2 regions of the Erwinia sp. BNK-24-b genome follow, and region 2 is predicted to be linked to the other one. Evidence: predicted binding sites of a transcription regulator. Region 2 holds the regulator's gene; the other holds the start of a gene.

Region 1 (3,379 bases), 1.4 Mb from region 2:
CGCCGCATCTTTTAGCGTGGCTTCTTTCGGCCCAAATACGCCAAGGAAAAACGGCGCGTAGGCGCGGCTGAAGGCAATCACTTTTTCCCGCTCGGGATTTTTGCCCAGGCTGGAGATCACCAGATCCACCTTATCCGTTTGCAGGTAAGGCACGCGGTTAGCGCTGGTCACCGGGACCAGCTGTAACTTAAGTTTCATCTGGCTCGCCAGGTATTTCGCCATATCAATATCGTAGCCCTGCGGCTGTAAATCGGTGCCGACCGAGCCAAAAGGTGGAAAATCTTGCGGCACGGCAACGCGGATGACGCCGCGCTTTTCAATATCCTGTAATTGATCTGCCTTTGCCGTTTGTGCAAACAGCAACGTCGCGCCGATCATCATCAGTAATGCTTTTTTCATTTTGCCCTTCCCCGATTAACTCAAGATGAAACGAAAGATTCCTGATAGAGGTATCTGCAACTAATGTGCCAGTCGCAAAAAGTTGTCATCGGGTTTTTTTAGCGTCCGGTCATGGAGGGTAAAATAAATGAGAAAAGGCTTTAAAAGCAGCCGGAAAGTGATAATTCACATGATGCGGAAGAGAAGATTTATCAAGAAGAGCAAAGTCAGCACAGGTTATTTCAGGGCGCCAGCAGCAGCGCCCTAAAACGAAGCAAAGCACCAAAAAGGTGCCCCATTAGCGCTGTTCCAGTTCGTCCAGCTGGTTATAAAGATCGGCAATGCGGTGAATGCGCTGACGGCCTTTGCTCAGTAATTCATGTAGCAGCGCGTTGGTCAGCAAATTGATCAGGCTGTTGGCGCAGGCGTAGCTGTCAAAGGCAGATACGCTGTCCAGCGGCGTGCAAAGGTGCCAGCGTGCCAGCGCGGTAATCGCCTGTGCAGGCTCGCAAATCACCAGCGCTGGAATAGTCTGCTGCTGAAGCTGCTGCAACAGCGGTTTGATAATGCGTGGTCGACGACGGAAGGCAATGACCACCACCATATCTTCCGCCGTAATGTCCACCAGCTCTTCTGACAGCGTTTGGCCGGGCTGGGGTGCCAGATGAACATCGCCCCGTACCTGAAGCAACTGCTGCCGGAAATGCAGCGCGACCGGCCAGGAGTTACGCATACCGACGATAAAAATACGTTTGCTGTCCGCCAGTTTCTGCACCACCTCGCTGAACTGGCCCGCATTCAGCTGGTTCACCCACTGCGTCAGATTGGCCATCTCTTGTTTATAGTGCCGGGCAAGTAATGTATTCCCCTGAACCGCGTCGCGGTTATCGGTCAGTGGCATACCGCTCTGGCGTAGCGTACGCAATTCATCGCGCATATCGCGATATTTTTCATAGCCAAGCCGCTTAAACAGACGGCTTACGGTAGCTTTGGAAACGCCGCTAAGCCGCGCCAGCTCCGCGCTGTTGTAGCTAATCAAATCGTCAAAATGATCGAAAATGAAGTCAGCCGCGCGCTGCTCCTGTGGCGAGAGCTGGGGATAGTAATTTCTCAGGCGTTCATCGAGCTGCTTCATAGCGTGAACCTTGTAACTTTCGTTTCAGAGAATATGGCCTATACAAATAACGTGCCTGGTGAAAACCAGGCCGCGCACAATCAGTGCTTATCTTCCGTGCCGCATGCGCTTTTTTCAACACCATCAGTGAGAAGCGGCAAACTGGAACAGCTCTTGCTTTACGTTAGTTATCTGTCTTTGGAAATGAGAACGTGATGATACAAAGTAACCTTGCTCCGCTCGGCATGGCGGTGACGCCTCATCACCTCGCCAGCGAAAGCGCGCTGGCCGTGCTGCGCGAAGGCGGCAACGCTATTGAAGCGATGGTGGCTGCCGCCGCTACGATTGCCGTGGTTTATCCGCATATGAACGGTCTCGGCGGCGACGGCTTCTGGCTGATTATGCCGCCACAGGGCGATCCCATTGCTATTGATGCCAGCGGCGCGGCCGGTTCGCTGGCCGATTTCTCTTTTTATCAAGGCACGTCGGCCATTCCCCATCGTGGGCCGAAAGCGGCGCTGACGGTGGCCGGAACCGTCAGCGGCTGGGCAGAAGCGCTGGAAGTCGCTAAAGAGTTGGGCGGTGCCGCGATGCCGGTTTCTCGTCTGCTGGCCGACGCCATTCGTTATGCGGCTGACGGTATTCCCGTTACGCAGTCGCAGGCCGCTGCCACCGCCAGCAAATATCATGAACTCGCCAGTCAGCCTGGCTTCGCCGCTACGTATCTGCCGGATGGCGAAGTGCCGCGCGCGGGCAGCCGTTTTACCCAGCCAGAACTGGCAAACACGCTGGCCATCCTCACCGAGCAGGGTCTGGAAAGCTTCTATCGCGGCCCGCTGGCCAGCAAGCTGGCTGGCGAAATGTCGGCGCTCGGTATGCCCATCACGCTGGAAGATTTACATAGCCATCGGGCAAAACGCCGTAAGCCGCTAAGCATTCAGCATGAATATGGCGAAGTTTTTAATATGACGCCGCCGACGCAGGGCCTGGTGTCGCTGGCCATTCTCGGTATTACCAATCATCTGGATATGGCCCAGGCGGACGAAGTCCAGACCGTGCACCGCATTGTCGAAGCGACCAAGCTCGCCTTCGGCCTGCGCGACCGCTATATCACCGACCCGCTGCATATGCGTGAAGAGATGCAGGCGCTACTGGATTCTGACCAGCTGGCAACGCTGGCGGCAACAATCAGCAATCGCCGCGCCGCGCCCTGGGGAACCGGTAAAGGACCTGGCGATACCGTCTGGATGGGCGTGATGGACAGCAGCGGCCTGGCCGTCTCCTTTATTCAAAGCATTTATCACGAATTCGGCAGTGGCGTAGTGCTGCCGGATACCGGTATCACCTGGCAGAATCGCGGCGCGGCGTTTAGCCTCGATCCCGATCACCTGCTGGCGCTGGCACCGGGCAAGCAGCCTTTTCATACGCTGAATCCCGCCGCCGCGCGTCTGAACGATGGCCGCACCATGGTTTACGGCTCGATGGGCGGCGACGGCCAGCCGCAAACGCAGGCGGCTATCTTTACCCGTCACGTGGTGCAGGGCATGCCGCTACAGCAGTGCGTCAGCGCCCCTCGCTGGCTGCTGGGCCGCACGTGGGGCCAGTCTTCCGATTCGCTAAAGCTGGAAGGCCGCTTTGCCGCCGAAACCTTGCAGCAGCTGCGCGAGCTGGGCCACGAGGTCGAAGCGCTGGAGGATTTCAGCGAGGCAGTGGGTCATGCGGGTGCGATTGTTCGTCATACCAACGGCATGCTGGAAGGCGCAAGCGATCCACGCAGCAACGGCAGCGCTGCCGGTTTTTAACAGGAGAACATCATGACATCTTCAACAGACTGGGCGCTTTACATAGCGCAGATGGAACAGATCTTAGGCGTGCCTCTTGATGAGC
Region 2 (3,379 bases):
ATCGGCCAGGCGTTTTGCTACGAGAGACAGCGTATGCAGATGCGTTTTGCACTGGTCGGCAGGGACCAGCAGCGCAAACAGTAAATCTACCGGCTGGTTATCAATGGCATCAAAAGCAATAGGCTGCTCAAGACGGATAAACACGGCCACCGCGCGCAGTGTATCTTCTACCAGTTTACCGTGCGGGATAGCGATGCCGTTACCTATACCAGTACTTCCCATCCGCTCGCGCGTCAGGATCGCTTCAAAAATGGTCTGATGCGGCAGATTCAGCTGTTTGGCCGCCAGCTCGCTGATAATTTCCAGCGCCCGCTTTTTACTCTGGCAGTGCACGCCATTGCGGGTACAGGAGAGACTCAGTACCGAGCTCAGTTCCAGTTTCAGGTCATTGTTCATCATAGGTTCACTTAATTTTACTTCCGCCTGGCAAAACGGCTCGGCAGGCAGCTCAGGCTGCCTGCGGGCCATCGGTCGAGTGCAACACGCCTTATTGATTAACGGCCCGTCCCCTGCGATAAGAGGACGAGCCGGAACATTTTACGCCACTTTATTAGCAAAGGCGGTGTAAAAATAATCAACAGGTTTTTAAAATTTAATGTTGCTTCAACTTGTCTTTATGTTTATTGAGTTGGCGCACCAGCTTGTCTGTCAGGCCGTCTATCGCCGCGTACATATCTTTTTCTTCCGAGGTGGCATGCAACTCCCCACCGCTGACGTGTAGCGTCGCATCGGCTATCTGCGTCACTCTTTCCACCTTCAGGACAATATAAACCTGCGTAATTCGGTCGGAATATTGCTCCAGCCTGGCGAATTTCGTGGTGACAAATTCGCGTAACGGCTCGGTGATTTCCACATTCTGCCCGGTAATATTGAGTTGCATAGGCTATTCCTTATCTGTTCGTTCAGACCAGCTGTTTGCGCTGGTTTGAGGGCGGGATGGATAAAGACTCTCGGTACTTCGCAACGGTACGGCGGGCCACCATGATTCCCTGATCGGAAAGCAGCGTGGTCAGCTTGCTGTCGCTAAGAGGCTTGGCGGGATTCTCCGCCGAGATCAATTTTTTCACCAGCGCGCGTATAGCCGTAGAAGAGGCTTCACCTCCGCCTTCGGTATTAACGTGGCTGGAGAAAAAATATTTCAGTTCAAAAATACCGCGCGGGCTGTGCAGGTACTTTTGCGTGGTAACTCGCGATATGGTCGACTCGTGCATATCTACCGCAGAAGCGATATCGGCCAGCACCATAGGACGCATAAACTCTTCGCCTTGCTCAAAGAAAGCCTGCTGCTGATCGACGATACAGCGCGTCACTTTTAGCAGCGTATCGTTGCGGCTTTCAAGGCTTTTAATCAGCCATTTTGCTTCCTGCAGGTTGCTGCGAATAAACTGGCTGTCGCTGTCGCTGCGGTTTCCGGCGCCGAGCGAAGCATAGTGCTGGTTGATGCGCAGACCGGGCACGCTGTCGGCGTTCAGTTCCACCACCCAGCGCTTGCCGATCTTCCGCACCAGCACGTCAGGAATAACGTATTCCGGCTCGCTGGTGTTGATCGACTGACCGGGACGAGGATCGAGCGACTGAATCAGCTGCATGGCGTTTTTCAGCACGTCTTCTTTCAGACGCGTAACGCGCATCAGGCTACGAAAATCGTGATTGGCCAGAAGATCCAAATGATTGCTGACGATCAGTCTGGCTTCCTTCAGCCACGGCGTATCCGCCAAAAACTGTGACAGCTGGACCAGCAGGCAGTCGCGCAGATCGCGTGCGCAGACGCCAACGGGATCAAAACGCTGGATGCGCTTCAGTACCGCTTCTACCTCTTCAGCGGAAACCTCTTCGTCGCCGATGCTTTCCTGAATATCCTGGAGCGAAACGGTGAGGTAGCCGGTGGTATCCACCGCATCGACAATGGCGGTCGCAATGGCGCGATCGGTATCGGTAAAGGGCGTCAGCTCAACCTGCCACATCAGGTAATCCTGCAGCGTCTGGGTCGTTTCTCCCTGATAAACCGGCAGCTCATCGTCGTGATAGTCGGTGCCGGTGCCCGACGGCGTACCGGCGGTGTAAATCTCATCCCAGGTCGCATCGAGCGGCAGCTCTTCCGGCATATCCTTTTGCTCAAGCGCCTCGCGCGTGTCCAGCGCCTCTTTTTCCTGATATTCGCGGCTATCCACTTCTTCATGAAGATCGGTTTGTTCAAGCAGCGGGTTACTTTCCAGCGCCAGCTGAATTTCCTGCTGGAGTTCAAGCGTAGAGAGTTGCAGCAAGCGAATCGCCTGCTGCAGTTGTGGCGTCATGGCAAGCTGTTGGCTAAGCCTGAGCTGCAAACCTTGCTTCATATTCAGGATACGGATTCCTCAAAAAACATCATCAGTCAGGACACCTTATCAGAGTCTGAACTCTTCGCCCAAATAGACTCGCTTAACTTGTTCATCCTCAAGGATCTGTTCGGGTGAACCGTGGGCGATAAGATGGCCCTGGCTAACGATATAAGCGCGCTCGCAAACCGCCAGCGTCTCGCGTACGTTGTGATCGGTGATCAGGACGCCAAGACCGCTGTCGCGCAGGTGTTCAATAATTTTCTTGATATCGATAACCGAAATAGGGTCAACGCCGGCAAAAGGCTCATCCAGCAGAATAAATTTTGGATTGGCCGCCAGCGCCCGGGCAATCTCCACGCGGCGGCGTTCCCCACCGGAAAGCGCCTGGCCCATGCTGTCACGCAGATGGGAGATATGGAACTCATTCATCAGCTCGTTAGCGCGGTCGGTACGTTGCTCCGAGGTCAGATCGTCACGGATCTGTAAGACGGCCATCAGGTTATCAAACACGCTCAGGCGACGAAAAATCGAGGCTTCCTGGGGAAGATAGCCGATGCCGCGACGCGCGCGGGCATGCAGCGGCAGGATACTGATATCTTCATCATCAATAATGATGCGGCCCGCATCGCGAGGCACAATACCAACCACCATGTAGAACGTCGTGGTTTTACCCGCGCCGTTCGGGCCAAGCAGGCCAACGATTTCGCCGGATTTAACCTGCAGGCTAACGTCTTCCACCACGCGGCGGCCTTTGTAGGCCTTAGCAAGATTTTGCGCAATCAAAGTTGCCATAACTTAATTACTCTTTTTGTTTGACTGGGTGCCTTTATCCTGCAGCTGCGAAGGCACCAGCACGGTAGTAACGCGTTTACCGGTATTGCTGCCGTAAGCCTGCATTTTCTGCTCTTTCACCAGATAGGTGATGCGGTCACCCTTCACGTTGCTGTCCAGCTGTTCCAGATAGGCGTTGCCCGTCAGCTCGACAAAATCTTTCGCCAGCTCGTAGTGCATTTTCTGCGCGTGGCCTTTAACCGGTTTACCATTATCCTGCATCTGATAGA

What was found. Region 2 encodes sigma-54, which starts transcription at its own class of promoters, with help from an activator protein. Its sites were predicted from a motif close to GTTGGCACANNTTTCGCTNT; they were not measured.
Region 1: the regulator sigma-54 is predicted to act here: its motif matches at 1,654-1,673, upstream of ACMGGR_RS17620 (gamma-glutamyltransferase family protein).

Annotation. Positions count from the first base shown of each region.
Region 1 covers NZ_CP179901.1:3,841,716-3,845,094, forward strand. Annotated here, with positions in the region: gene ACMGGR_RS17610 (transporter substrate-binding domain-containing protein) at 1-399, opposite strand, end outside; gene hpxU (MurR/RpiR family transcriptional regulator HpxU) at 677-1,513, opposite strand; gene ACMGGR_RS17620 (gamma-glutamyltransferase family protein) at 1,708-3,294, shown strand; gene hpxX (oxalurate catabolism protein HpxX) at 3,307-3,379, shown strand, end outside.
Region 2 covers NZ_CP179901.1:385,126-388,504, forward strand. Annotated here, with positions in the region: gene ptsN (PTS IIA-like nitrogen regulatory protein PtsN) at 1-396, opposite strand, end outside; gene hpf (ribosome hibernation promoting factor) at 593-880, opposite strand; gene rpoN (RNA polymerase factor sigma-54) at 903-2,336, opposite strand; gene lptB (LPS export ABC transporter ATP-binding protein) at 2,385-3,110, opposite strand; gene lptA (lipopolysaccharide ABC transporter substrate-binding protein LptA) at 3,114-3,379, opposite strand, start outside.